Regions from separate parts of the Pantoea sp. X-Soil-TKNS-1280 genome, predicted to be linked through region 3. Evidence: predicted binding sites of a transcription regulator. Region 3 holds the regulator's gene; each other region holds the start of a gene.

What was found. The regulator CRP, encoded in region 3, controls carbon source genes, mostly activating them, when cyclic AMP is high. The targets are predictions, from matches to a motif close to ATGTGANNNNNNTCACAT.
Region 1: the regulator CRP is predicted to act here: its motif matches at 8,378-8,395, upstream of pth (aminoacyl-tRNA hydrolase).
Region 2: the regulator CRP is predicted to act here: its motif matches at 5,735-5,752, upstream of AC6I8X_RS13970 (YfcZ/YiiS family protein).

Annotation. Positions count from the first base shown of each region.
Region 1 is NZ_AP035962.1:2,501,471-2,511,640, reverse strand. It holds gene putP (sodium/proline symporter PutP) at 100-1,584, shown strand; gene phoH (phosphate starvation-inducible protein PhoH) at 2,291-3,079, shown strand; tRNA gene AC6I8X_RS11715 (tRNA-Ser) at 3,379-3,466, opposite strand; gene phoA (alkaline phosphatase) at 3,713-5,119, shown strand; gene AC6I8X_RS11705 (DUF3472 domain-containing protein) at 5,216-5,941, opposite strand; gene ychF (redox-regulated ATPase YchF) at 6,427-7,518, opposite strand; gene pth (aminoacyl-tRNA hydrolase) at 7,631-8,218, opposite strand; gene ychH (stress-induced protein YchH) at 8,481-8,756, shown strand; gene AC6I8X_RS11685 (GGDEF domain-containing protein) at 8,759-9,928, opposite strand; gene prs (ribose-phosphate diphosphokinase) at 10,162-10,170, opposite strand, start outside.
Region 2 is NZ_AP035962.1:3,021,682-3,031,851, reverse strand. It holds gene AC6I8X_RS14000 (heme lyase CcmF/NrfE family subunit) at 1-1,125, shown strand, start outside; gene AC6I8X_RS13995 (DsbE family thiol:disulfide interchange protein) at 1,122-1,679, shown strand; gene AC6I8X_RS13990 (cytochrome c-type biogenesis protein) at 1,676-2,131, shown strand; gene ccmI (c-type cytochrome biogenesis protein CcmI) at 2,131-3,345, shown strand; gene mlaA (phospholipid-binding lipoprotein MlaA) at 3,381-4,148, shown strand; gene fadL (long-chain fatty acid transporter FadL) at 4,203-5,486, opposite strand; gene AC6I8X_RS13970 (YfcZ/YiiS family protein) at 5,833-6,129, shown strand; gene fadI (acetyl-CoA C-acyltransferase FadI) at 6,305-7,615, shown strand; gene fadJ (fatty acid oxidation complex subunit alpha FadJ) at 7,615-9,744, shown strand; gene sixA (phosphohistidine phosphatase SixA) at 9,940-10,170, shown strand, end outside.
Region 3 is NZ_AP035962.1:3,956,404-3,966,573, forward strand. It holds gene AC6I8X_RS18480 (ABC transporter ATP-binding protein) at 1-271, shown strand, start outside; gene tauD (taurine dioxygenase) at 362-1,201, opposite strand; gene tauC (taurine ABC transporter permease TauC) at 1,198-2,028, opposite strand; gene tauB (taurine ABC transporter ATP-binding subunit) at 2,025-2,792, opposite strand; gene tauA (taurine ABC transporter substrate-binding protein) at 2,804-3,784, opposite strand; gene AC6I8X_RS18505 (LysE family translocator) at 3,945-4,547, opposite strand; gene AC6I8X_RS18510 (hydrolase) at 4,608-5,624, shown strand; gene AC6I8X_RS18515 (YheU family protein) at 5,627-5,845, shown strand; gene AC6I8X_RS18520 (phosphoribulokinase) at 5,907-6,776, shown strand; gene AC6I8X_RS18525 (OsmC family protein) at 6,901-7,305, opposite strand; gene crp (cAMP-activated global transcriptional regulator CRP) at 7,607-8,239, shown strand; gene AC6I8X_RS18535 (YccS/YhfK family putative transporter) at 8,298-10,170, shown strand, end outside.

The DNA of each region.
Region 1 (10,170 bases), 1.5 Mb from region 3:
AACCGTCTGGGGCGCGAAATGAAAGGCATTGTGCCGGCCACCGCTTTGCGGCAGGATACCGCGCCTTTATGGAAATCGAATAATAAGTGGAGAGATAAAATGAATGTCAGTACACCGATGCTGGTGACTTTTGTTGTTTATATCCTCGGGATGGTGTTGATCGGGTTTGTGGCATATCGTTCAACCAAAAACTTTGATGATTATATTCTCGGTGGCCGCAGCCTTGGCAGCGTGGTAACGGCGCTCTCTGCAGGGGCGTCGGATATGAGTGGCTGGCTGCTGATGGGGTTGCCAGGTGCCATTTTTCTCTCGGGCATTTCTGAGAGCTGGATTGCCATCGGCCTGACTATCGGTGCCTGGCTGAACTGGAAAATCGTTGCCGGACGTCTGCGTGTACAGACGGAGCATCATAACAATGCCCTGACGCTGCCAGACTTCTTTACCAGCCGCTTTGAGGACCACAGCAAAATTCTGCGGGTGATCTCTGCGCTGATCATTCTTATCTTCTTCACCATTTATTGTGCTTCAGGAGTGGTTGCTGGCGCGCGTCTGTTTGAAAGCACCTTCGGTATGGATTACCAGACGGCGTTATGGGCCGGTGCTGCGGCCACTATTCTCTATACCCTGGTGGGTGGCTTCCTGGCGGTGAGCTGGACTGACACCGTTCAGGCCAGCCTGATGATCTTCGCGCTGATCCTGACGCCAGTGATTGTGATTGTTGCGGTGGGTGGCCTGTCCGACTCGCTGGCGGTGATTGAAGCCAAAAGCCTGGAAAACCTCAACATGCTGAAAGGGCTGAACTTTATCGCGATTGTGTCGCTGCTCGGTTGGGGACTGGGTTATTTTGGTCAACCGCATATTCTGGCGCGTTTTATGGCAGCCGACTCCCATCGTTCCATCCGCACCGCGCGTCGGATTGGGATGACCTGGATGATCCTGTGCCTGGCAGGCGCAGTGGCAGTGGGCTTCTTCGGTATTGCTTACTTCCAGAACCATCCTGACCAGGCTGGCGGTGTCAGTCAGAACGGTGAGCGCGTGTTTATCGAACTGGCGCGCATCCTGTTCAATCCGTGGATTGCCGGTATTCTGCTGTCGGCCATTCTGGCGGCAGTCATGTCAACGCTGAGCTGCCAGTTGCTGGTGTGTTCCAGTGCGCTGACGGAAGATCTTTATAAAGGTTTCCTGCGGAAAAATGCCAGTCAGCGGGAGCTGGTCTGGGTGGGACGTCTGATGGTGTTAGTGATTGCCTTGATTGCGATCGCGCTGGCTGCAAATCCGGAAAATCGGGTGTTGGGTCTGGTGAGTTATGCCTGGGCCGGTTTTGGCGCTGCCTTTGGTCCGGTGGTGCTGTTTGGTGTGTGCTGGCAACGCATGACACGTAACGGTGCGCTGGTGGGCATGATTATTGGCGCAGCGACGGTGCTGGTGTGGAAACATTTTGCCTGGCTGGATCTGTATGAAATTATTCCCGGGTTCCTGTTTGCCAGCATCGCAATTGTGGTGGTGAGCCTGATGGGGCGCGCGCCATCGCAGGCGGCACAACTGCGTTTCGCGGCGGCGGAAGCCGAGTATCAGACTAAATAAGCCTCTGCTCGCCTCATTTTATGGGGCGGGTTTTATTGCAGTGCCTAGAGACGAGGTATTGAACCGCGAGTGAATATATTTTCCAGGGTAAAACAATTATCCCACCTGCCGGTTGTTGACCAGTTGGTTAATAAATACACAGCACGTTTTACCACATCAGATGCGCAGGCATCATCCCCGTCAGGTTTTCCTGAGTTTCGCATGGCATCTGCGATTTCCGAATCCTCCTAAAAAGTTCAGACCAACCCGAAATAAATAACTCATTGATAATAATCTTAAATTTAATTTAAGATGCAGGCCGGGTGCATGCCGCAGTCACTTTTTGTTAGCCGATAGTTAAAATTACTGTTGCAAAGGACCGTAAATATGATGCACTTTAATCATAAGCGTTGTCAGAAGTGTGGCTAAGGTCACTGGAGTTCGCGCATGATTCGGTCCTTCAAAGGACAGGTAAATACCCTCCAACATACGCAGTCCACTGCGGGGGATTTCTTCCCTCGAAAGTTTCCTCTTCACTTTTCAATTTTCAGACTTTTTCAGGCCCCAATTCATTACCGGTGCGCGGCAGCGTTTTGGCGTTGTTGTACACCTTTCTCAATGGCTAGAAACGGCTCTAAAGGAAGCCACGTAAACCTCTAAAGCGTTCACGTCATCGCAACAGGAAAGCCCCTGCGGCGATAAATGAAACCAACTGTAAGGTGCCACTATGGGAAGACAGAAAGCAGTGATCAAAGCGCGTCGCGAAGCAAGAAGAGTAATTCGTAATGACTCTCGCAGTCATCGTCAGCGTGAAGAAGAATCGGTCACTTCGCTGGTGCAGATGGGTGGGCTGGATGCAATTGGTATGGCGCGGGATGTACGCGATCGTTCACCAATTGAGGCCAGAAATGATGCTCAGGCGCACTATCTTAATGCCATAGAAACGAAACAGCTTATTTTCGCCACCGGAGAAGCCGGCTGCGGAAAAACCTGGATTAGCGCAGCCAAAGCGGCTGAGGCCCTGATACATAAGGACATCGACAGGATAATCGTTACGCGCCCGGTTCTGCAGGCGGATGAAGATCTCGGTTTCCTCCCCGGAGATATTTCCGAGAAATTCGCCCCTTATTTCCGGCCGGTCTATGACGTTCTGGTTAAACGTCTTGGCGCTTCCTTTATGCAGTACTGCCTGCGTCCCGAAATCGGCAAGGTGGAGATCGCGCCCTTCGCGTATATGCGCGGACGCACCTTCGAAAATGCCGTGGTGATTCTGGATGAGGCGCAGAACGTCACCGCCGCGCAGATGAAGATGTTTCTGACGCGCCTTGGTGAGAACGTGACGGTAATCGTCAACGGTGATATCACCCAATGTGATCTACCGCGTGGTGTGCTATCAGGCCTTGCAGATGCGCTGGCGCGCTTCGAAGAGGATGAGATGATTGGGGTTGTCCGTTTTGCTAAAGACGACTGTGTACGTTCAGCACTCTGCCAGCGCACGCTGCATGCTTACAGTTAACCATTGAGAATCAGGACAGTAGACAAAACCCGGCTCAGGCCGGGTTTTTTTGTGCCGCTGCCGGGGACCAGGCAAAAAAAAAGTCTGAACGTAAGTTCAGACTCTTCTTCAAAATTGTGGCGGTGAGAGGGGGATTGACTCGCTTCGCTCGCCCTGCGGGCAGTTTGTTCGCTGCGCGCCCAAACTGTCCAACCGGCTGTGCCGGTTGTCGAACCCCGTCGGGGATTCTCACCCTCTCTCACCCGGAGAATATGCAAAAAAAAAGTCTGAACATAAGTTCAGACTCTTCTTCAAAATTGTGGCGGTGAGAGGGGGATTCGAACCCCCGATACGTTGCCGTATACACACTTTCCAGGCGTGCTCCTTCAGCCACTCGGACACCTCACCACATTTTTTGCTGCTGACCTTGGCGGGTCAACGGGGCGCTACTATAGGGAGTTCGCCTAAAAGGGTCAAGCCCTATTTTCTCCTTTTTTTCTATTCGCTTAAGCCCTGAGCGAATCGCTTCAACCCTGTACGCTTTGGTTATCCTGTCATCAAAATATTGCATGTCAGTCACAAAAGTATCACGAAATTGTCGCAGACTTGTCCGCGGAAACATTTGGTTATATTTGTGAATAAGGATGCTTATAAATGAAACATATACCTCTGATTACGGTTCCACTTATCGCTTCACTGTTTGCTTCGGCTGCGGTGGCGGATGAGGAAACTTACTCCCGCGCCGCAACCGGTGATTTGACGCAGCACGGCGGTGCGCGTCGTCTGACGGGGGATCAAACTGAAGCATTGAAAGCCTCGCTCAGCAACAGCACGGCTAAAAACGTGATTCTGCTGATTGGTGATGGCATGGGGGATTCAGAAATCACCGCAGCACGTAACCAGGCGATGGGGGCCGGTGGCTTTTTCCCGGGTATCGATGCGTTACCGCTCACCGGCCAGTACACCCACTATTCTCTGGATAAGAAAACCCACAAACCAAACTACGTCACGGATTCAGCCGCTTCTGCCACGGCCTGGGCTACCGGCACCAAATCCTATAACGGTGCCATTGGCGTTGATGTGAACGGTAAAGATCAGACCACGCTGCTGGAGCTGGCAAAAGCAGCGGGCAAGGCGACCGGTAACGTTTCTACGGCGGAATTGCAGGATGCGACACCTGCGGCACTGATCGCCCATGTGACCTCACGTAAATGCTATGGCCCGGAAAAAACCAGTGATCTATGCCCGAGCAATGCGCTGGAGCAGGGTGGGAAGGGGTCAATTACCGAACAGATGCTGAAAACCCGCGCGGATGTCACGCTGGGCGGCGGAGCGAAATCTTTCAGCGAAGTAGCGAAAGCGGGTGAATATCAGGGCAAAACCCTGCGTGAGCAGGCGCAGGCTATGGGTTATCAGCTGGTGGATAATCTTGATGGTATGAATGCTGTGCAGCAGGCAGACCAAAGCAAGCCAGTGCTGGGGCTGTTTGCGGAGGGCAATATGCCGGTACGCTGGCAGGGGCCAAAAGCCAGCTATCACGGTAACCTGGATAAGCCAGTGGTCACCTGTGAAGTTAATAAAGATCGCCCGGCAACTACGCCGACACTGGCGCAGATGACCAAAAAGGCACTGGACCTGCTCAGTCAAAATGACAAAGGTTTCTTCCTGCAAGTTGAGGGGGCATCGATTGATAAACAGGATCATGCTGCCAATCCCTGTGGTCAGATAGGTGAAACCGTGGACCTGGACGAAGCGGTACAGCAGGCACTGGCCTTTGCCCGCCAGCACGGTGACACGCTGGTGGTGGTGACTGCGGACCACGCTCACAGTAGCCAGATTATCGAAAATGGCACCAAAGCGCCGGGACTGACGCAGGCTGTCAACACCAAAGATGGCGCGGTGATGACCATCAGCTACGGTAATTCAGAAGAGGATTCGCAGGAACACACTGGCACTCAGCTGCGTATTGCTGCTTACGGCCCTCATGCTGCCAATGTGGTGGGTCTGACAGATCAGACTGACCTGTTCTTTACCCTGCGGGATGCGATGGGGATTAAGTAACGCATTATTCTTACGGGATAATAAATCCACGCAATCGCGTGGATTTTTTCGTATTTGATCGCGGTAAGAACAGTCTTCACCATAAAGAACGGCGTCTTAGTGACTGGGTTGCCCAACGGTGGTTTTTAAATCTTTACCCACGAACTCATACTGATAATTGAATTTACCATTACATCGCCCATATGAATGCGGATAAGTAAGCTCGCCTTGTTTCCCGTTTGAAGTGACGTAGGGTGGTGAAACGGTGATTTGCGCGACTTCCGGAATAGAACAGGTTGCAACATTCTTATAATACTCAATCCACCCCGCCTGATTGTTTCTTAAAGTTCCTGAACCCGCAGGCAGGCGCCATGCACCAATCTGTGTTTCATTCTTACTCCCTTCTTCTTTGACGAAACCGTACCAGGTATTCGCGTCATGGTTATCACGGCGAACTTCAAACAGATATTTTTTACCTGTCTTGATCGAATACAGGGTAGAACAACTCACACCGTGACCGCCATCAGCACCAAGGCGACAGTGCTGACTGTCCAGTACAGCCGTTCCGTTAATAAAAGAAGAGAAAATCAACATATATTGTTCGGTTGTGTGTGGCTGCAAACCAATATAACCAACGGCACGGGTACCAGTGAAAGAAAATTGATTTGCAAAATAATAACCAGCAGTGTCTGGGGCCTTGTTAACCGTTAACGGCAGGGTGAGACTGGTAATATTGTCCGCATTGACAGACCAGTTCCATCCGGCCACACCACCTGGTGTTATAGCGCAGGCATTGCCTGTTAAACAGGTGGTTACAGCCAGGGCAAAAAAAGAATATTTCATGTGAATCCTCCATGAATAAATCAAGTGTGCTTAATATCTGGCAGTGGCTAATTATTAGTTGAATTTTGTTTTGTGCAAATTTCGATAGAAAAAAACGCCTCCTGAGTGGCGTTAAATATTAAGATATTTTTCTGCTTAAAGTCTGACAATGTAACAGTATGTGGGATAGATGTTTTCTTTTGGGAATCACAGAAATTTCTTAGCAGTTATTTCATCAGAGATAATGAATAAGACAGCAGGAGAACGAGAAAAAGGGACTCATTCGCGGTGATGTGTAAAGAAAAATCCACGCAATTGCGTTGATTTTTGGTTCGCGAAGGAGAGCTTGCAGTATTGGAGCCGGTCAGGATAAATCCCTGAAGTGTCTTCAATCTGTAAACCGTATTGAAGCCAATTGATAAACTGCCGGGTAATAATAGCGGTAATAAAAAAGCCCATGCAATTTGCATGGGCCTGATTTTCGACATCAACTTATAAGAAGTAAATCAGACGTTAAACAGGAAGTTCATCACATCGCCATCTTTCACGATGTATTCTTTGCCTTCTGAACGCATTTTTCCTGCTTCCTTCGCGCCTTGTTCACCCTTGTAAGTGACAAAGTCATCAAATGCGATGGTCTGGGCGCGGATAAAGCCTTTTTCGAAGTCGGTGTGGATCTTGCCAGCGGCCTGTGGAGCCGTTGCGCCGACCGGGATGGTCCAGGCACGCACTTCTTTGACGCCTGCGGTGAAGTAGGTCTGCAGGTTGAGCAAGGTGTAACCGGCGCGGATAACGCGGTTCAGACCGGGTTCTTCCAGACCCAGCTCCGCCATAAACTCAGCACGCTCTTCATCATCCAGCTCGGCGATATCTGATTCGACAGCCGCACAAACCGGTACGACAACAGAGCCTTCAGCGTCAGCAATCGCACGAACCTGGTCGAGGTAAGGGTTGTTATCGAAACCATCTTCGTTGACGTTGGCGATGTACATGGTCGGCTTGAGCGTCAGGAAGCTCAGATAACGGATGGCGGCTTTTTCATCGGCATCCAGATCCAGTGAACGCAGCATACCGGCGTTTTCCAGATGCGGCAGGCACTTCTCCAGCGCAGCCAGTTCAGCTTTTGCGTCTTTATCTCCGCCTTTGGCTTTCTTCTGCACACGCTGGATAGCGCGTTCGCAGGTATCGAGATCCGACAGCGCCAGTTCGGTGTTGATAACGTCAATGTCTTCAGCCGGGTTTACTTTGCCTGCAACGTGAATGATGTTGTCATTCTCAAAGCAACGTACCACATGGCCGATAGCTTCGGTTTCGCGGATATTGGTCAGGAATTTGTTGCCGAGACCTTCACCTTTCGACGCACCTTCAACCAGACCGGCAATATCGACGAATTCCATGGTGGTTGGCACAACACGCTGCGGCTTAACGATGTCGCTCAGTTGATCAAGACGCGGGTCGGGCATAGGTACCACACCGGTATTGGGTTCGATGGTGCAGAACGGAAAGTTGGCTGCTTCGATACCCGCTTTGGTCAGCGCGTTGAACAGGGTGGATTTACCGACGTTCGGCAGGCCCACAATACCGCATTTAAATCCCATGGTCTGATTACCTTTCTCACTGAGGGTGCAGCGCTGGCTGGCAACGCTGACAGATTCTAAAAATTTCGCGCATTATACACAGAAATGCTGCTGTGCGGCGCGGGAATTGGCGTTAACCGGCTTTGAAAGCGTGCAGGCGGTTCATCGCCTTTATTTTGTCTTCTTTTAGCCAGAGTTCAGTGCAACGCACCGCTTCATCAATGGCATCATCAATCAATTTCTGCTCGCTGGTGGGCGGTTTACCCAGCACAAATCCGGTAACTTTATTGCGATCTCCTGGGTGGCCAATGCCAACACGCAAACGGTGAAAGTTATTGTTATTTCCCAGTTTGCTGATGATGTCTTTCAGCCCGTTATGGCCGCCGTGGCCGCCACCCTGCTTAAATTTTGCGATGCCAGGCGGCAAATCCAGCTCATCATGTGCGACCAGAATCTCTTCCGGCGCAATACGGTAAAAGGTCGCCATCGCTGCCACCGCTTTGCCACTCAGGTTCATAAATGTGGTCGGTACCAGCAGGCGCACATCTTCTCCCGCCAGTGACAGCCGGGCGGTATAGCCAAAGAATTTGGGTTCGTCTTTCAGAGACTGATTGTAGCGCTCTGCCAGCAGATCCACATACCAGGCGCCAGCGTTATGGCGCGTGGCGGCATATTCGGCGCCGGGATTTGCCAGTCCGACAATCAGTTTAATGCTGCTCACGATGGTTATCCTGTCTCGATCACGAAAGGGCGATAGTTTACTGCGTGCCCGAGAAGATGACAAAGGGCGAGGCTGAAGAATAGTGACGCTTCGTTATTTATCATTTTCTATCGAAATCAATCCGATAAGCGGTAAAGTTTTGTCAGAATTGTGAAAGATGTGTGATCCTGTACGCATATTAACCGCCTGGTATTGCCTAAACTTATGGTCAGTTAACGTTATGTGCTGTTCTTAGCTTTGCTCATAAGGAAGGAGGTAAACCATGAAACGTCATCATACTCGCTATATTGGTAATGGCCTGATGTGTCTCGGCTTACTCACCATGGTGCTCGGCGTCGGGTATTCGATCATTAATCAAATTCCTTCGCTGAATCTGCCGCAATTTCTTGCGCATGGCGCAATGTTCAGCATCTTTATTGGTGCGCTGCTGTGGCTGGTTGGCGCACGCGTCAGCGGACGTGAAAAAGTAGAAGACCGTTATTTCTGGTTGCGGCATTACGGCGATAAACGTTGCCGCCGCAATACCCATCATTCTTAACGCTACACCAACGTAGCCTGATTAAACGGCTGTAACTGCGCCAGATACTGTTCGGTGCGGTTACGGCCTGTGGCTTTTGCGCGGTAGAGCGCTTCATCGGCCAGTGCCAGCAATGCCGGGAAATGTTTATCTTCCTGACAGGAAGTGGCAAAACCAATGCTGACGGTGTAACTGATATCATCCGGTTGCGACAGCTGAGTCGCCACCCGGATGCGTTCGCAGACTGTTTGCGCCAGTTCGCTGCCACCGGGCAGAATAGCGGCAAATTCCTCGCCGCCCAGACGGGCAAACTTACCTTCCTCCGGCAATAACGCCTGCGCAATCTGACAAAAATCGATAAGCACCCGGTCGCCTTGCTGATGACCATAACGGTCATTGATGCTTTTGAAATGATCCAGGTCGAACAACACGGCGGTGAATGGCTGCTGCTGACGTAATCGGCGGGCAATGATCTTTTCTGCCTGCTCGAACAGGGCCCGGCGATTCCACACGCTGGTTAGCGGATCGTGCAGTGATGCCAGCTTGTGTGCAATTTGCGTGCGTTCATTCACCATTGCCAGAATCGTAAAGGCCAGACCAATCACGAACAAAATGGATTCAAGGATGACGTAGACGGAAAAACTGGAGCCACCAATCGCCCCATGTACCGGAGTCGCCACGGCATCATCAAGAAAGATACGGGCAACGTGGAACAACAGATGAATCCACAGCAGCGTTTGCGCAGGCCAGAATGTCACCGTCAATGTGGCGCGGGCACGCCAAAGCAACTGAATTAAGGCTGCGGTGTAAAAGATACACAGCAGACAAACCACCAGCACGCGTTTGGGCAGGCTGTCATAAAAGGCGGGGAAGCAACACAGAATTGCCCAGAGCAGGGCACCGGCCAGCCAGCTCAATCCCAGAGGCTTGTTATCGAACACGCGGAAGGCATTCAGCAAACTGCCATAAGCCAGCATCATGACCACATTTCCGACCGCAACCGGCAGAAAGTGCAGTCCTGCGGCACGCAGGCTGCTAAGAAACACCGCCAGTAAGGTTAATGTCAGGGTCAGCGAGGTGAAACCCAGCACGCGATCATATTGTGAACCGACCCAGGCGAAGACCAGAATGATGCTTAAAAACCCCAGTACATAGAGCTCACAAACAAAAAGTGTGTAGATGTCGAGAGCCATAGTGGTCGGAGTTCTCAAAAAAAGTGTGGTGAAAAATACCACTAAACATGGGAGCGCTAAAGTCCGGATGTCAGTGTTGGCAGAAAACAGTGAATGGCAACGAGAATAGCGAATTTTAACGAAATTTATCGCGCGAGTATCTGCGGCAGGAGCGGCTTAGTCGGTAAATGACGCGATAGCAGGACCAGAGAAATAAAACCGGGCGCGAGGCCCGGTTTCATTTGAACAATCGATCAATGTTC
Region 2 (10,170 bases), 930 kb from region 3:
CTGGCGATCACGGCGTTCTCGCTCAGTCTGCTGGGTACGTTCCTCGTGCGTTCCGGCGTGCTGGTGTCGGTACACTCGTTTGCGTCCGATCCGGCGCGCGGCATGTTTATCCTCGCCTTCCTGGTGATCGTCATTGGCAGCTCGCTGTTGCTGTATGCGATTAAAGGGGGGCAGGTACGCAGCCGGGTGCAAAATGAAGCCTGGTCGCGCGAATCTTTCCTGCTCGGCAATAACGTCCTGTTGATTGCAGCCATGCTGGTGGTGCTGCTGGGAACCCTGCTGCCGCTGGTGCATAAGCAGCTGGGCCTGGGCAGCATTTCCGTCGGTGAACCCTTCTTTAATACGATGTTTACCTGGCTAATGGCGCCGTTCGCGCTGATGCTGGGCATCGGTCCGCTGGTGCGCTGGCGTCGTGATGAACCGCAGAAGCTATGGAAGCGTCTGGGTATCGCGCTGCTGGTCACGCTAATCCTCTCTATCGCCCTGCCGTGGTTGTTACAGGATCGTATTGAAGCGATGACGGTGATCGGGCTGCTGATGTCGATTTGGGTGATCCTCCTGACGCTGATGGAGCTGCATGAACGCGCCACCCATCGCCACACCTTCTTTGCCGGTCTGCGCCATCTGACGCGCAGCCATTGGGGCATGGTGCTCGGCCATCTCGGTGTTGCGGTGACGGTGATTGGGATCGCCTTCAGCACGCAATACAGCGTGGAACGCGATGTGCGCATGAAGTCTGGCGATAATGTTGATATCCATAATTATCACTTTATTTTCCGCGATGTTCACAACCTGCAGGGCCCGAACTACAGCGGTGGCGTGGCGATTATCGACGTGACCCGTGATGGCAAACCGGAAGCCGTGCTGCATGCGGAAAAACGCTTCTATACGGCGGCGCGTACCATGATGACCGAAGCAGCGATCAGCGGTGGCTTTACCCGCGATCTCTACGCCGCGTTAGGAGAAGAGCTGGATGATGGCTCCTGGGCGGTGCGTATTTATTACAAACCGTTCGTGCGCTGGATTTGGTTCGGCGGCGTGTTTATGGCGGTGGGTGGTCTGCTGTGTCTGCTCGATCCGCGTTATCGTTCGCGCAAAAAAGCGCCACGGGAGGAGCAGGCATGAACAAGAAGATCCTTTTTATTCCGCTGGTATTGTTTCTGCTGTTAGCGGCGGCGTTGCTGTGGCAGTTGTCGCGCAACGCCAACGGTGATGACCCGACGTTGCTGGAATCTGCACTGATCGGTAAACCGGTGCCGGTATTTAAGCTGGAAGCGCTCGACAAGCCGGGCAAAATCTACAGCCAGCAGGTTCTGACCGATGGCAAGCCGATTCTGCTTAACGTCTGGGCCACCTGGTGCCCAACCTGTCGCGCCGAGCATGAATACCTCAACACGCTGGCGGAAAAAGGCATTCGCGTGGTGGGCCTTAATTATAAAGACGACCGCACCAAAGCCGTGACCTGGCTGAATACGCTGGGCAATCCTTACGCCCTCAGCCTGTATGACGGGGATGGCATGCTCGGTCTGGATTTGGGCGTCTATGGTGCACCGGAAACCTTCCTGATTGATGGTAAAGGCATCATTCGCTATCGCCACGCGGGCGACATGAACGATCGCGTCTGGCAGCAGGAAGTGAAGCCGCTGTGGGATAAATACAGCAAGGAGGCGGGCGCGTGAAACGGCTGCTTCTTTTGCTCGCGGGGGTGCTGTTGAGCACCAGCCTGTGGGCAGCCATCGATACTTACCAGTTCGATTCGGTACAGCAGGAGGAACAGTACCGCGACCTGACCGGTTCGCTGCGCTGCCCTAAATGCCAGAACAACAGCATTGCAGATTCCAACGCCATGATTGCGGCGGATATGCGCCTGAAAGTGTACGAATTGATGAAGCAGGGTCAGAGCCGACAGCAAATCATCAATTATATGGTGGCGCGCTATGGCAACTTCGTGACCTATGAACCCCCGGTCACGCCATCGACCCTGATTTTGTGGGTTGGACCGGCGCTGTTTGTGGTGCTGGGCGGCCTGATCATTATCCTGCGCAGTCGCCAGCGTAAAACACGCAGCGAACTGGATGAAAACGAACAACAGCGCCTCGCGGCGATTTTGAAGCGTGACGGGAAGTCATAATGAGTGGATTCTGGATTACCTTGATTATTTTACTGGCTGCGGCTTGCGCGCTTTTTCTCAGCGCGGGCTGGCGTCAGCGCGTGGCCAGCAATGGCGATCGCGATCGTCTGAATACTGACTTTTATCAGCAGCGCCTGCGTGAGCTGGAGCGGGATGAAGAGGAAGGTGTGGTAGCAGAGCGTCCGGAAATGGTACGCGAGCTGCAACAAACCTTGCTGACCGATGTTCCGCAACAGCAGGAAGCCGCGCGAAACCAGCAAAGCAGCCGCTGGATTCTGTTGCCGGGTGTAGGATTGCTGGTGGTGGTGTCGCTGGGAATGTATCTGAAAACCGGCGGGCTGGCGCAGCTGGCGGGCTGGACATCGGTACAGCAGGAATATCCGGCGCTGCGCGCGCGCGTGATGGACCCGCAGGCCAAACCGCTGACCATGGAAGAACTGGCGCGACTGCAACTGGGGCTGCGTACTTCACTGCAGTCTGACCCGCAAAACCTGAATGACTGGACCATGCTGGGCCGCCTCGGCATGGTGCTTAATAATGCCAGCGATGCCAGCCAGGCGTTCGAACGGGCGTTGCAGTTGGCTCCGAATAATCTGGAACTGCAACAGGATTATGCCGAGGTGCTGACGCGCTCCAGCGATCCGCAGGATAATCGTCAGGCCAGCATGTTGCTGCGTGACCTGCTGAAACGCGATCACAGCAACGTGCGTACCCTGAGTTTGCTGGCATTTAACGCCTTCGAACAGCAGCAGTATGACGAGGCGATTGGTGCCTGGCAGATGATGCTGAAACTGTTACCGGCAGGAGATAAGCGCATCGCGATGATCGAGCGCAGTATTGAACAAGCGAAAACCGACGCGGGACAGCAAAATACCCATCTGGCATTGACGGTGAGTTTAAATCCGCAGGCAGAAAAAATGTTGCCGCAGGGCGGAGTGATGTATATTTCTGTTACTGACGGTGTATCACCGGTGCCTGTGGCTGTGAAGCGTTTTCCGCTCAGCCATTTCCCGTTATCGCTTACGCTGGATGACAGTAACGCTATGATGCCAGACCGTTTGTTGTCGGCGCAGCATCAGGTGCAGATCCGGGTACGTATTTCGCGCGATGGTAGCGCCAATCCCCAGCCTGGCGATTGGTTTGGTTTAAGCGCGGTTACTCCCTGGGATGGTCATCAGCAACTTGCTGTGGAAATTAATCAGCAGCAGCCCTGAAGCGATACACCATTTTCATGCACAGGGAGATAAGAATGAATTACCGCCTGACCGGTCTGGCGCTGGCCAGTGTATTGCTGGTGGGATGTGCCAGTTCCAAACCGGCTGACAACGATCAAACTGCGCAGCGCAGCGATCCGCTTGAAGGCTTTAACCGCACGATGTTTAACTTCAACTACAACGTGCTGGATCCTTATGTGGTGCGTCCGGTAGCGGTGGCCTGGCGCGATTACGTGCCAGTACCTGCGCGTACCGGGATAAGTAATGTGCTGAGTAACCTTGATGAACCGGCGAGTATGCTCAACGCTTTCCTGACGGGTGAACCGCGTCGTGCGATGATCCACTTCACGCGTTTCTTCCTGAATACCACGTTAGGGCTGGGTGGCTTTATTGATGTGGCAGGTAAAGCCAATCCTGAGCTGGCGCGTGAAGAACCGCACCGGTTTGGTAGTACGTTGGGGCGTTATGGTGTCGGCTATGGTCCGTATGTGGAGCTGCCTGCTTACGGCAGCTTTACGATCCGTCAGGATGGCGGTGATTATGTTGATACCCTCTACCCGGTGCTGAGCTGGCTGACCTGGCCGATGGCCATCGGTAAATGGACGCTGGAAGGGGTGGAAACCCGTGCACAGCTGCTGGATAGCGATGCGATTCTGCGCCAGCAACAGGATCCTTATGCGTTTGTGCGTAATGCCTATTTCCAGCGTAATGATTTCCTCGCCAGAGGCGGTAAGCTGAAGCCGGAAGAAAACCCGAACGCGAAAGCGATCCAGGGCGATCTTAACGAGATTGATGCGGAATAAATAACAACAAAAGGCGGCTGATTCAGCCGCCTTTTTCATGCATACCGGGTCACATCAGAACTTATAGTTGAAGCTCGCGCCATACAACATCGCCTTACCTTCAGACCTGAAAGTGTAGCTGCCTTCCTGAATAGTGACGTTCTGTCCATGCATATAGGAAACACCCAAATCCACGGAGGCATCCGGGGTAAACGCATACGAGGCACCGAGGCTCAGCCACAGGCGATCCTGATCCGGGATGGAGATGGAACGGTTTTCGGCTGGAACCGGGCTATCGTCAAAGGCGATACCGCCACGGAAGGTCCAGTTGTCGTCGTAGAAGTAAGTGGTACCGAGCGCGATACGGTAAGCATCGCGGAAACCTTCATTTTTATAGAACAGTGTCTGACCATTGTTACCCGTGGCATTCAGCGCCTGGAACTGGCTCCAGCTGGTATAGGTCAGGCTGTAGTGCACTGCCCATTGCGGTGCCACTTTGTGCCAGCCTGAGACTTCCCACATTTCCGGCAGGTTGAGTGTCAATGCGCCTGGAATGGTGGAACCACCGGTTGCGTAAGGCAAACCTAAATTAAGCGCCTGGTTGACTGCATTGATGGAGGTAGGCAGGTTGCTCTTGTATTCGCCGTCGAAATCGACTTTCACTTCTGAACGATAGGTAAAGCCAAAGCGGTTGTTCTTATCTACTTCATATAAGATACCGGCGTTCCAGCCATAGCCCCATTCGTTGCCTTTCAGACGGGCGATTTGTGTATCTGCTGGAATACCCAGTGCTGCGCCAGACTCACCGGCATAACGTTCAATTTTCGCTTTGGCGTAAACCGCATCGAAACCGACGCCGAAGCTGAAGTGTTCATTCAGACGGTACGCGGTGCTGATGTTAAAGTTACCGGTGGTCAGGTCGGTCGTACCACCGTAAGCACCGGCGGTATAACCGTCATTAAATTCGGTTGCCAGGCCGTAATTAGAGGTGACGGAAGCCCCTACCCACCATTGGTCATTAATCGGGTGTACATAGTGGATATCCGGTATCCACTGATTGGGTGCAATATTTTTTGCATCAAGGCTGCGGCCAGAGGGACTGGTGCCGCTGATATTAACGTCGGGATCAATATAAACCGCGCCGATGGAGAAGGAAGGTCGATCCATCAATGCCATGGTTGCCGGGTTACGGCTGGCGGAGGCGGCGGTATCGCCCATTGCGCCTTCACCCGAATATGCACGACCTAATCCAATTGCTGAAAATTCGTTAAGTTGAAAGCCCGCTGCGTAAACATGAGAAGAGACGAGCGCCACTGCAACGGCCACAGCCGACTTTGCAAACAGGTTCTTATGGTTCATGACCACAACCTCATATCAATTATTATTAAAAGTTGTCACATCACGTAACAAGGGACGGCGGATTGTAGGGACTGACGACATTGACACATATCAGACCAGTGCGACGAGTATAGGTCTGACCTGTGTCGATGTTGCAATATTGTTTTTAAAATATTTCCAATTTGATCGATAAAATCAGATCTGCATAACAAAATCCTTGCCGTTACGTTCCAGCATAGTGACTCAAATTTGTTTTGGATCAATTTATAGTGTGATATTCGTCACTTAGCGGGCAGTTCGTGGCGATGGCAGTGCATCAGGCGTACAATTTGAAGCAGAAATAACCATTTTTAGTCAGGAGAACATGATGACTGATGCCATTAAAAACTGCAGTGCGAACGAGACAGCAGCCTGCTGCTGTGTGGATGTTGGCACCGTCATGGATAACACCGATTGTGCCGCAAGCTGGTCAGGAGTATTCGCTGACCGCCATGCAGCGGAAGCCATGCTCAAACATTTAAGTGACCGGGCGCGCCAGGTCGAATCCGAACCCTGTGATATCCGCTCACGCTTTGATGAAGAAGCCGCCGGTGTGCGTCTGAATATTGATTTCACCTTTGCCTGTCAGGCAGAAGCATTAATCTTCCAGCTTGGCCTGCGCTAATTAATCCCCCCTCGTCTGCCGGACACCCTTCCGGCAGCGTTTTTCAATTTCGTGTTTCTCCTCGCACTTTTTCTCTCTGCATATTGGCGACTTACGCGCTCCTGGTTAACACTGATGATCAGGTCAGACCTCTTTGGGCAATGACGCCCCGGTCAAATAGCACAGGTGACAGTCGATGAGCAAAGCGCAGCCGCTGCTGACGCGTCAGGGCGAACGCATCGCCATAACCCAGGGTCTTCGTACTCCTTTTGCCCGCCAGGCGAGTGATTTTCATGGCATTCCGGCGCTGGAGCTGGGAAGGATGGTGGTGAGTGAACTCATGGCGCGCAGTGAACTGCCGGTGGAGGTCATCGATCAACTGGTGTTTGGCCAGGTGGTGCAAATGCCGGAGGCCCCGAATATCGCCCGTGAAATTGTGCTGAGCAGCGGCCTGAGCGTGCACACCGATGCTTACAGCGTCAGCCGTGCCTGCGCTACCAGCTTCCAGGCAGTGGCAAATGTGGCGGAAAGCCTGATGGCGGGCAGCATCGATGCCGGGATCGCTGGCGGCGCTGATTCCTCATCCGTGTTGCCGATTGGCGTCAGCAAAACCCTGGCACGCGCATTGGTCGATCTCAACAAAGCGCGTCGCTTCGGCCAGAAATTACAGATTTTGCGCCGTCTGCGCCCACGTGACCTGCTGCCGGTGCCACCCGCTGTCGCGGAGTATTCCACGGGTCTGCGCATGGGGGATACCGCAGAACAGATGGCAAAAACCCATGGCATTACCCGTGAACAGCAGGATGCGTTAGCCCTGCGTTCACACCAGCGTGCTGCGCGTGCGTGGGAATCGGGTGTGCTGGCGCAGGAAGTGATGCCCGCCTTTGTACCGCCGTGGAAAGCGCCGGTCGAACAGGATAACAACGTACGCTTCAACGCCAGCGCGGCGGATTATGCCCGATTGCGTCCGGCATTCGATCGTCGTCACGGTACGGTGACGGCAGCTAACAGCACGCCGCTGACCGATGGCGCGGCGGCGGTGATCCTGATGCGTGAAGGTCGTGCCCGTGAGCTGGGCATCACGCCGCTTGGCTACCTGCGCAGCTACGCCTTCAGCGCCATTGATGTCTGGCAGGATATGCTGCTGGGACCGGCTTATGCTTCGCCGCTGGCGCTGGAACGTGCGGGGGTGAGCCTGAACGATCTCACCCTGATTGATATGCATGAAGCCTTCGCGGCACAGACGCTGGCGAATCTGAAAATGTTCAATGATGAGCGTTTCGCGCGCGAGGTGCTGAATCGCCCACACGCCCTCGGTGAAGTGAATGAAGAACGATTCAACGTGCTGGGCGGGTCGATCGCCTATGGACATCCCTTTGCTGCAACCGGTGCGCGCATGATCACCCAAACCTTGCAGGAACTGCGGCGGCGTGGTGGCGGGCTGGGGCTGGTCACCGCCTGCGCAGCGGGTGGATTAGGGACAGCTATGGTACTGGAGGCCGAATAATGAGTGATTCCGCATTCCACCTGCACATGCGCCTCGACCATATCGGCGTAATCACCATCGATGTGCCGGGTGAAAAGATGAATACCCTGAAGGCAGAGTTTGTCCCGCAGATTATGTCGGTGCTGGCTGAAGCACGGCGTGACCCACAGCTGGCCGGGCTGGTATTGATTTCCGGCAAGCGCGATAACTTTATCGCCGGGGCGGATATCAGCATGATTGATCGTTGTGCTACCGCCGAAGAAGCTGAAGCGCTGGCGCGTCAGGGGCAGGAAGTGATGGCGAATATTGCCGCGTTGCCTTTTCCGGTGGTGGCGGCGATCCATGGTGCCTGTCTTGGCGGTGGTCTCGAACTGGCGCTGGCATGCGACGCGCGTATCTGTTCGCTGGATGATAAAACCCGTCTCGGCCTGCCGGAAGTCCAGCTGGGCTTACTGCCTGGCTCCGGAGGCACGCAGCGGCTGCCACGGCTGATTGGTGTGCAGCAGGCGCTACCGTTGATCCTGACCGGTAAACAACTGCGGGCAAAACAGGCATTGAAGCTGGGGATCGTGGATGATGCGGTGCCACAAGCTATTCTGCTGGAAACGGCCGTAGCACGGATACTGCAGGGTAAAAAGACGCTACGAACGCTACCCTGCCGCGACCGGCTGATGCAGGGGCCGATCGCCAGGCATCTGTTGTTCGCGCTGGCAAAACGTCAAACCGACAGCAAAACCCACGGCAACTATCCGGCTGTCGATCGTATTTTGCAGGTGGTACGTATCGGGCTGGAGCAGGGCAGCAGTGCCGGTCACGAAGCAGAGGCGCGAGCTTTTGGTCAGCTGGCGATGACCCGCGAATCCGCCGCGCTACGCAGCCTGTTTTTTGCCTCCACGGCGATGAAGAAAGAGGCTTTTGCCGCTGCCACGCCGCGTGAGTTAACGCATATCGGCGTATTAGGCGGCGGTCTGATGGGCGGGGGCATTGCCAGCGTAACGGCGCTGAATGCCGGATTGCCGGTACGCATCCGCGATATTAATCTCAGCGGCATCAACCATGCGTTGCAGTACAGCTGGGATCGACTGACTCAACGCCTGAAGCGTCGGCAGATCAATGCTGCGCAGCGCCAGCAGCAGATGGCGTTGATCAGCGGCAGCCAGGATTATCAGGGCTTCACCCGGCGCGACCTGGTGATTGAGGCGGTATTTGAAGATTTGACGCTGAAGCAGCAAATGGTGGCGGACATTGAAAACCATTGCCAGCCACATACCATTTTTGCGTCTAACACCTCATCGCTGCCGATTGGTGACATTGCGGCCCACGCGCAGCGCCCGGAAAACGTTATCGGCCTGCATTTCTTTAGTCCGGTGGATAAAATGCCGCTGGTGGAGGTGATTCCCCATGATGGCACTTCGGAGGAGACGCTGGCGACCACGGTGCAACTGGCGCGTGAGCTGGGTAAAACCGCAGTGGTGGTGGCGGACAGGCCGGGGTTTTACGTCAATCGCATTCTCGCGCCCTATATAAATGAAGCGATGCGCTGCCTGCTGGAAGGTGAGCCGATTGAACATATCGATCGGGCGCTGGTGAAGTTTGGTTTTCCGGTAGGGCCATTGCAACTGCTGGATGAGGTCGGTATCGACGTTGGCAGTAAAATCAGCCCGATTCTGCAACAGGCATACGGTGAGCGTTTCAGCGCGCCGGAGGCCGTCGGCAAGATTCTGGCCGACGATCGTAAAGGGCGAAAGAATGGCAAAGGCTTCTATTTATACGCGCGCAGCCGCTGGCCGACAAAACGCAAAGCCGATGCGTCGATTTACCGTCTGCTGGGGATTAAACCGCAGGCGCAGCAGAGTGAGTTACAAATTGCTACGCGTTGCGTGATGATGATGCTGAACGAGGCCGCACGTTGTCTGGACGAAGGCGTGATTCGTAGCGCACGCGACGGCGATATTGCCGCCGTATTTGGTATTGGTTTTCCCCCTTTTCTCGGCGGGCCTTTCCATTATATGGATCAGCGCGGGGCCGGGGAGATGGTCAATACATTAAACGCTTTAATGCAGCGTCATGGCGATCGTTTCACCCCTTGTGACGCCCTGATGACGGTGCTACAACAACAAACGAAATTTTACATTTCTGCACAAATCTGAATAGGCTTACAGATTCAGCGGGTTAGATAGCCTGCTAAGAAATGGCTTACGCGGTAGCATTCCGAGATATGCTTATTTAATAAACAACCGGTTGACTATACTGAAGCCATTGCGGTAAAACACAGCGTTCATTCGCAGAATGAAGCGTCTGGTGCTGTGGTACCGGACGATATCGACAAACAACAGCGGTGCTTTATGCAAGTTTTTATCATGCGTCATGGCGATGCGGCTCTGGAAGCAGCAAGTGATTCAGTCCGGCCACTCACGATCTGTGGATGCGACGAATCACGCCAGATGGCGAGCTGGCTTAACGGCCAGGCGCTGGATATCGAACGGGTGCTGGTAAGCCCCTATCTTCGTGCCGGGCAAACCCTTGCAACGGTACGTGAAGCTCTGACTCTGCCGGAAGAGCAGGACGTATTGCCA
Region 3 (10,170 bases):
TCAGAAGCGTCGTGATGCGGAACTGCGCGCACAGACGCAGCCACTACGCAAAGAGATTGAGAAACTCGAAAAACAGATGGCGAAGTGGCAGAGCCAGCTGAACGAAGCCGAGCAGCTGCTGTCCGACAGCGCTATTTACGACCAAAACCGCAAAGCGGATCTGACTGTCGCGCTGCAACGTCAGGCGGAGAGTAAAACGGCGCTGGAAGAAGCGGAAATGGCCTGGCTGGATGCCCAGGAGCAGCTGGAGCAGATGCTGGCTGCGCCTTAATCACACCGTTCGTAGCGGCGCGATTTATCGCGCTCTTTTGACCTTATTCTCTGGCAAAGACCGCGCGATAAATCGCGCCGCTACAACGTGTTAAACCGGGATATCTCCCAGAATAGTCGCCCGATGCATCACCCGGCGCGCCGGATAATAATCCGCATTGGCATAATGCTGCGTCACGCGGTTATCCCAAATCGCCACATCATTTTCCTGCCAGCGCCAGCGCACCTGAAACTCAGGTTTGGTCATGTGCGCAAACAGGAAACCGAGCAGCGCCGCACTCTCCTTCTCGCTTAGCCCAACCAGCCGCGTGGTAAATCCTTCGTTGACGAACAACGCCTTGCGACCGCTGACCGGATGGGTACGGATCACCGGATGCAGCACCGGCGGGTGCTTCGCCACCGCCTGCTGCCAGCGCTGATGTTCTTCAGCCGTTTTGCGATATTTAAATTCCTGGAATGCTTTTTTGAAGTCATGCTCCGCCTGCAATCCTGCCAGCAGCGTTTTAAACGGTTCGGATAACGCTTCATACGCCGCAATCCCGCTGGCCCATAGCGTATCGCCGCCGCTTTCCGGCAGCAATTTGGCCGCCAGAATGGCGATCGCCGGGGGGGTCTCGATAAAGGTCACATCGGTGTGCCAGTTATCGCTATCGGGCGGGTTGCCCTGATGCGTATCCAGCACGATGATCTCCTCCACTCCGACGGCATGCGGATAGACCGGGTGGATATGTAAATCACCAAAGCGCACTGCCAGCGCGCGCTGCTGCTCGGGCGTAATCACCTGATGACGCAGGAACAACACCTGATGGCGCAGCAGGCCATGGTAAAGCTGTTCAAATTGCGCATCGCTCAGCGGCCGGCTGAGATCAACATCACTCACCTGCGCACCGATATACGGCCCCAGCGCGCTGAAAATCACACGTTCGTTCATTGCTGTTCTCCATTCCAGGGCGTCAGACGGCGCTGCAAGGCGCGCAGACCCAGTTCTAAACTAAAAGCGATCAACGCAATCACCGCGATGCCCGCCAGCACCACATCCGTTGCCAGGAACTCGCCCGCCGACTGCACCATAAAGCCCAGCCCACGGGTGGCAGCAATCAGTTCGGCTGCCACCAGCGTTGACCAGCCGACGCCGAGACCAATACGCAAGCCAGTGAGGATTTCCGGTAACGCGCCCGGCAGAATCACCCAGCGCAGCAATTGCCAGCGTGTAGCCCCAAGCGCCTGTGCCGCACGGATACGTACCTGCTGGGCGTTCTTCACACCCGCCAGTGTCGATAAGGTGACAGGCGCGAAAATCGCCAGGTAAATCAGTAAGATTTTTGAGGTTTCACCGATGCCGAACCAGATCACCATCAGCGGCAGATAAGCCAGCGGCGGCACCGGTCGATAGAGTTCAATCAGCGGATCAAGCAGGCCACGAATCGACGGGCTCAGCCCCATGGCGATCCCTACCGGAATGCCAATCAGCGCCGCGAAGAACAGCGCCACCAGCATCCGCGTCAGGCTGGCACCGAGATGCTGCCACAGCGTGGCATCCATAAAGCCCTGTGGACCGGCAATCAGCAGCAGCTTTTTCAGCACCAGCTGCGGTGGCGGCAGAAACAGCGGCGCAATCAATCCCAGCGCCGTTACCCCCCACCACACCAGCAGCAGCACCGCCACACTTAACAGGCTCAGGGACAGCTGACGCGAAAAGGGCCAGCGCAGATTACGGCGGCGCGCCGCACGCGCTTTATCATCAATTAACGCACTCATACGAACACCTCCCGCTGAGCAAACACCTGGTTCAGCACGTATTCGCGCCGTTCAATAAATGCGGGATCGGATTTGATACTGCGGCAGGGCTCACCGTCGGCAAAACGCTGCCCAAAATCGAGCTTCAGTCGTTCCACTACTCGCCCAGGTCCCGGTGACAGCAGTACCAGTTCACTGGCGAGAAACACCGCTTCTTCAATGTCGTGAGTAATCAGCAGGATCTGTTTGCCGGTATCGCGCCACAGCGTCAGCAGCAGGGTTTGCATCTGCTCACGGGTAAAAGCATCGAGCGCGCCAAAGGGTTCATCTAACAGCAGCAGCTGAGGGTCAGCCGCCAGCGCACGCGCAATCCCCACGCGCTGACGTTGACCCCCAGAGAGCTGCCAGATAAAACGCTTTTCCGCTCCTTCCAGCCCCACTTTGCCCAGCAGACGCCGGGCGATGGCATGGCGATCGGTCTTTGCCATCCCGGCCAGTTGCAAACCGAAGGCGACGTTGTCGATCACATTGCGCCACGGCAACAACCCTTCGTTCTGAAACACCACGCCGCGTTCGGCACCCGGCCCGTTCACCGGTTTGCCATCCAGCGTGATGCTGCCGGATTCCAGCGGCAGGAAACCGGCGATCAGATTGAGTAACGTGGTTTTGCCACACCCGGACGGTCCCAGCACCACCAACAGTTCACGCTGATCCAGTTGCAGGTTGATGTCCTGCAACGCAGGTTGTCCGGCGTAACGCGCATTAAGATGAGTGATGCTGAGCATAAAGCCTCCGGTTATTTCACTAAGGGAGCAACGAAACGGGTGGTGACAAAGCCGCTGTAATCACTGGCCGCATCCGGCACCTTGCCCTGCTCTTTCAGGAAATGCGCGGTATCGACAATCGCCTGATTGACGGGCTTACCAAGCTGCTCAACCTGCTGCTGGGCAGTGAGATAGGTGTTGCCCTGCACCAGCCCCGGCACCTGAGCTTCCGGCACCCCGCTCAGGCGCGACAGCTTGCTCAGGTTGTCCGGCTGTTGCAGCCACTGTTGCGGGTTATCGATATAGGCTTTCTGCGCCTCCAGCGCGCTGCGGGCAAACGCCGTGACGATATCCGGGTGCTGCTGTGCAAAGTCTTTACGCACCACCCAGACATCCAGCGTCGGCGCGCCCCATTTGCCGACCTGTGAGGAGTCGGTCAGCACTTTGCCATCCTTTTCCAGTTCATTGACCGCCGGTGCCCAGACGTAAGCGCCGTCAATATCGCCACGCTGCCAGGCGGCAATGATTGCGGGCGGTTGCAGGTTAACCAGCTGCACATCGGTGGGTTTGATGCCCCAGTGCTTCAATGCGGCCAGCAGGCTGTAATGGGTGGTAGAGATAAAGGGGACGGCGATACGTTTGCCGATCAGGTCTTTGGGATGGCTGATGGATTTCTTCACCACCAGCGCCTCGGAATTACCGAGCTGCGATGCTAACAGGAAGGCTTCAATGGGCAGTTGCTGTGTGGCGGCCACCGCCAGCGGACTGGAACCGATATTGCCAATCTGCACGTCGCCGGAGGCCAGGGCGCGCAGCACGCTGGCCCCGCTATCGAACTTTCGCCAGTCAACGCTGGCTCCGCTCTCTTTGGCAAAGGTGTTATCGGCCTGTGCCACCTTGGCCGGTTCCGCGGAGGTCTGATACGCCACCGTGACGCTAACCGCCTCGGCCTGGAAGGTCAGCAACGCCAGCGCTGCGGCTAACGTGGTTATGGTTTTCTTCACTGCCATCATCTTGCACCCCAATATTTTTATGTTGGGTGCAGTGTCGCCAGCAGCAATGGTTTCATAAAGGAATTAAAAATTATCCCTAATGAAAATCGGTTCTTAGATCAACATCGGGCAAGGCTATGCGCAAACAGCAAAAAGGCGCGTTGCCGCGCCTCGGGTTTACTCAGTGCCAAATCAACAGCACACAGGCGGCAGTCAAAATCCCCATCGCCAGGTTAAAGATTTTCCACGCCCGTGGGCTGCGCAGCAGACGGCCGATGATCGAACCAAACCCCATCCAGATCACCCCGGAGACCACGTTGACCAGCGCCATACCAATGCTGATGGCCACCACGGAATGCAGATAGGCGGCCCCGGCCAGACTAAAGCTGGCAACCGCACCCAGCGCCATCAGCCAGGCTTTCGGGTTAATCAGTTGCAGCAGCCCTCCCTGCCAGAACGGCGTGGGTACCGGAGGGGCCGCATCCGTGTCCAGCGTCTCATACTCGGCGGTAGCAATTTTCCACGCCAGCCACAACAGATAGAGGCTACCGGCAATTTTAAGAACCAGATGAAGGGAAGGATAGAGTAGGATGAGGCTACCCACGCCAAAGGCCACCATCAGCAGCATCACCTGCATACCGATCATGATGCCGATTAACAACGAAAAGGTACGCAGAAAGCCAAAGTTGGCAGCGGAGGCGGTAAGTAACATATTATTAGGCCCTGGCGTGATCGCAGCGACCCAGAGAAAGCCCAGCATTGATAAAAACAGACTTAGTTCCATGTTGATTCGGGTGCTCCTCACCCAGGAAAGCCAAAAACCCATCGAAACTATCAGCGAGATATGCATCAGACAAGCGTTTACCACAGTAATTTTGATTCTCCGCCCGGCGAGACCTTCGTCCCGCTGAGTGGCTTTCGCAATCCGCATCTGCAAACCCTGCTCCCGCGCCTGCTGCGGCGGCGTGTCACCCTGCGTCCGCACTGGCAGCGTCTTGATTTGCCGGATGGTGATTTCGTCGATCTCGCGTGGAGTGAAGATCCGGCGCAGGCCGCCCATAAACCGCGCATGGTCCTGTTTCACGGCTTAGAGGGAAGTTTCCACAGCCCCTATGCCCACGGGTTGATGCAGGCATGTCAGGCGCGTGGCTGGCTGGCAGTGGTGATGCACTTTCGTGGTTGCAGTGGCGAACCCAATCGCCTGCATCGTATTTACCATTCCGGCGAAACGGAAGACGCGAGCTATTTCCTGCGCTGGTTAAGGCGTGAATGGGGTACCGTGCCAACCACTGCAGTGGGCGTCTCGCTCGGCGCGAATATGCTGGCGTGCCTCGCCGGGATGGAGGGCAGTGATGCGCCTTTTGATGCCGCCGTCGCTATCTCGGCACCGCTGCTGCTGGAGCCGTGCAGCCAGAAACTGGAGAACGGTTTCTCACGCTTTTATCAGCATTATTTGCTGACGCAGCTGAAAAAAAATGCGAAGCGCAAGCTGCGCGCCTGGCCCGGTACCTTGCCGGTGGATTTACGCCAGCTACGCACCCTGCGGCGTCTGCGCGACTTTGACGATGCCGTCACCTCACGGGCGCACGGATTTATCGATGCGGGAGATTATTATCACCGCGCCAGCGCCATGCCGCACTTAATCAATGTTCGTAAACCGCTGCTGATCATTCACGCCAAAGACGATCCCTTCATGACTGACGCAGTTATCCCGCAGCCGGAGCAACTGTCCTCGTCAATTGAATACCAATTGACGCAGCAAGGCGGCCACGTTGGCTTTGTCGGCGGAACATTGCTGCGCCCACAGATGTGGCTGGAACAACGCGTGCCACAGTGGCTATCAACTTATCTGGATATGTGATCGTGATTATACCGTGGCAACAACTCGACCCCGAAACGCTGGAAAACCTGATTGAAGCCTTTGTATTACGCGAAGGCACCGACTACGGTGAACAGGAACGCAGTCTGGCGCAAAAAGTCGCTGATGTGCGTCGCCAGCTGGAACGCGGTGACGCGGTGCTGGTGTGGTCAGAACTGCACGAAACCGTCAATATCATGGCGCGCGGTGAATTTCGCGGCTAATGCACATCCCGGCATTTCGTGCTAACAATGCTCATCGCCGGACTTCACAGGGAGCTTTGTCATGTCAGCCAGGCATCCAGTTATTGCCGTTACCGGTTCCAGCGGGGCCGGAACCACCACCACCAGCCTTGCCTTCCGGAAAATTTTCCAGCAGCTGGATCTGCACGCCGCAGAAGTGGAAGGCGACAGTTTCCATCGTTATACGCGTCCGGAGATGGACATGGCGATCCGCAAAGCGCGTGATCTGGGCCGTCATATCAGCTACTTCGGACCGGAGGCCAACGATTTTGGCCTGCTGGAGCAAACTTTCAAACAATACGGCCAATCCGGTCTCGGGCAGTCGCGCAAATATCTTCACACCTATGATGAAGCCGTGCCGTGGAATCAGGTTCCTGGCACCTTTACACCGTGGCAACCGCTGCCGGAAAACACGGATGTGCTGTTTTATGAGGGTTTGCACGGCGGCGTCGTGACGCAGCAACACAATGTGGCCGAACATGTGGATTTGCTGGTCGGCGTGGTGCCGATTGTGAACCTCGAGTGGATTCAGAAGTTGATTCGCGACACCAGCGAACGCGGCCATTCACGCGAAGCGGTGATGGATTCGGTGGTACGTTCGATGGAGGATTACATCAACTTCATCACGCCACAGTTCTCGCGCACCCATATTAACTTCCAGCGCGTACCCACCGTTGATACCTCAAATCCGTTTGCCGCACGTGAGATACCGTCGCTGGATGAAAGCTTTGTGGTGATCCATTTTCGTGGGCTGGAAGGCATTGCCTTTCCTTACCTGCTGGCGATGATTCAGGATTCCTTTATCTCGCATATGAACACCCTGGTGGTGCCGGGTGGCAAAATGGGGCTGGCGATGGAGTTGATTATGACACCGCTGGTGCAGCGGCTGATTGAAGGTAAACGGATTGAATAATGTAGCGGCGCGATTTATCGCGCAATTCCAGTGCGCGATATCGGAATAATCCGCGCGATAAATCGCCTGACCGTGCATGCTGCACGAAAAAATCCGCGCGATAAATCGCGCCGCTACGTTCGTGCTATAGCTCAATCACCTCATAGCTGTGGGTAATTTCTACCCCTTTGCCCAGCATGATCGCCACCGAACAATATTTCTCTGCCGACAAATCCACCGCACGCGCCACCGCTTTATCGCCCAGCGCTTTGCCGCTGACAATAAAATGCAGATTGATGTGTGTAAAAATCCGTGGCGCTTCTTCACGACGTTCAGAGGTGAGTTTCACCTCGCAATCGGTCACTTCATTGCGCCCTTTTTGCAGGATAGACACCACGTCAATCGCGCTGCACCCCCCCGCCGCCATCAGCACCATCTCCATCGGGCTCGGCGCTTTATCACCCGAGTTCCCATCCATTAATACCTGATGACCCGATGAGGATTCTCCGAGAAAGGTAAGCCCTTCCACCCATTTGACCCGTGCCTGCATTATTCTTTCTCCTGAATCGGCTGATTTGCCGCCAGAGTACGCTTTCACCTGAGAAACAGCAATCCAGACTAATCGCCCTTTTGCTGAAGCGAGACAACAGAAGACAGCTAGCAAAAGCTGTGCTACAAACAGAGCTGAAAATATTTTCGTCGTAATAGACGAAGGCGGGAAGAATCAGAAGCCTGGCTTAAGAGTCCACCCGAATAATTTCCTTTACTGGAAGCGCTCTACGATTTCACCGCCTGACAGGGAAAATTGCCCCCTGTGTTTTGGGCACGATTACAACAGAGGATAATAGCGAATGGTTCTCGGCAAACCGCAAACAGACCCTACACTCGAATGGTTCCTGTCCCATTGCCATATTCACAAATATCCATCCAAAAGCACCCTGATTCACCAGGGTGAAAAAGCGGAAACGCTCTACTACATCGTGAAAGGTGCCGTTGCGGTACTGATTAAAGATGAAGAAGGCAAAGAGATGATTCTCTCCTACCTCAATCAGGGGGATTTCATCGGCGAGCTTGGCCTGTTTGAAGAAGGTCAGGAACGCAGTGCCTGGGTACGAGCAAAAACTGCCTGCGAAGTGGCTGAAATTTCCTACAAAAAATTCCGTCAGCTGATTCAGGTAAACCCGGATATTTTAATGCGTCTTTCGGCGCAGATGGCACGTCGCCTGCAGGTGACATCAGAAAAAGTCGGCAACCTTGCCTTCCTTGATGTGACCGGTCGCATTGCGCAGACGCTGCTCAATCTGGCCAAACAGCCTGATGCCATGACCCACCCGGACGGGATGCAGATCAAAATCACCCGTCAGGAAATTGGTCAGATCGTTGGCTGCTCACGCGAGACAGTTGGCCGTATTCTGAAAATGCTGGAAGATCAAAACCTGATCTCCGCACATGGTAAAACCATCGTCGTTTACGGCACCCGCTAATTCCTTCTCACCCACGGCGTGATGGTCACATCGCGCCGTTTTTGTCTGCGATGAGCTGATGTGGCGTCGAATCATCTATCATCCCGAAGTTAATTACGCCCTGCGGCAAACGCTGGTGCTTTGCCTGCCCGTGGCTCTCGGCTGGCTGTTTGGTGACCTGCAAAAAGGGCTGCTGTTCTCGCTGGTTCCCGCCTGCTGCAATATCGCAGGCCTGGATACGCCCCATAAACGTTTCTTTAAACGCCTGATTGTTGGCGGTTCCCTGTTTGCTACCGGCAGTTTTCTGATTCAATGGCTGACGGATTACCACGTTCCTCTGCCATTGATTATGCTGGCTCTGCCGCTACTGGTGGGCGTCACTGGCGAAATCAGCCCGCTACATGGCCGTTTGCTGCCCGGCACCCTTATCGCCGCCATCTTCACGCTAAGCCTGGCGGGGCGGATGCCCATTTGGGTGCCACCGCTGCTGTATATCGGCGGGACGCTATGGTACGGGCTGTTTAACTGGCTTTGGTTCTGGCTGTGGAAAGAACAGCCGATGCGCGAAACTCTCAGCCTGCTGTATCGCGAACTGGCAGATTATTGCGATGCCAAATACACCCTGCTAACGCAGCTGACCGACCCGGAAAAAGCCCTGCCTCCGCTGCTGGCACGGCAGCAAAAAGCGGTCGATCTGATCACCACCTGTTATCAGCAGATGCATATGTTGTCTGCCAGCCGAAACAACAGCCATAAACGTCTGACGCGTGCCTTCCAGGTGGCACTCGATCTCCAGGAACACATCTCGGTCAGCCTGCATCAGCCTGAAGAAGTGCAAAAACTGGTGGAGCAGAGCCATGCTGAAGCGGTGATCCGCTGGAATGCGAAGACCATATCGGCGCGGCTGCGACTGTTGGCCGATGCTATCCTCTATCACCAGTTGCCGGAGCGCTTTCATATGGAGAAGCAGCTCGGGGCGCTGGAAAAGATTGCGCGCCAGCACCCGGATAATCCGGTCGGAAATTTTTGCCTGTACCACTTCAGCCGGATTGCCCGCGTCCTGCGCACGCAGAAACCTCTTTATACCCGTGACCTGATGGCCGACCGCCAGCGACGTTTGCCGTTTTTTCCGGCACTGCGCAGTTACCTGTCGCTAAAGTCCCCGGCGTTACGCACCGCAGCGCGTTTTGCCGTAATGCTGATGTTTGGCAGCGCGCTGGCGTTGTTCTTTAACATCCCCAAACCCTACTGGATTCTGATGACCACCATGTTCGTCAGCCAGAACGGCTACAGCGCCACTCGCGTACGTATCCAGCACCGTGCCCTCGGCACCTTCGCCGGGTTATTGATCGCGGCTGCCTCGCTGCGCTTTGCCGTGCCGGAATCCATCACCCTGCTGTTTATGCTGGCGATCACCCTCGCCAGCTATCTGGTGACGCGTAAATATTATGGCTGGTCAATGATTGGCTTTACGGTAACGGCGGTGTACTCGCTTCAGCTGCTGTCGCTCAACGGTGCGCAGTTCCTGCTGCCGCGCATGATGGATACGCTGATGGGATGCCTGATTGCCTTTGGCGGCATGATTTGGCTGTGGCCACAGTGGCAGAGCGGCTTGCTCCGTAAGAACGCACATGACGCGCTGGAGGCTGACCAGGAAGCGTTGCAGCTGCTGCTCGGGCCGGAGCAGTCGCCGGAGAAGCTGGCGTACCAGCGCATTAAGGTTAACCAGGCACACAACGCCATGTTTAACTCGCTCAATCAGGCGATGACCGAACCGGGTTTTAACCCGCAGTATCTGAAAGATATGCGCTTATGGGTGACGCACAGCCAGTTTATTGTCGAACACATCAACGCCATGACGATTCTGGCGCGCGAGCACACCATGCTGACGCCAAAGCTCGCCGAGAAGTATCTGCAATCCTGCGAAATCGCGTTGCAGCGTTGTCAGCAGC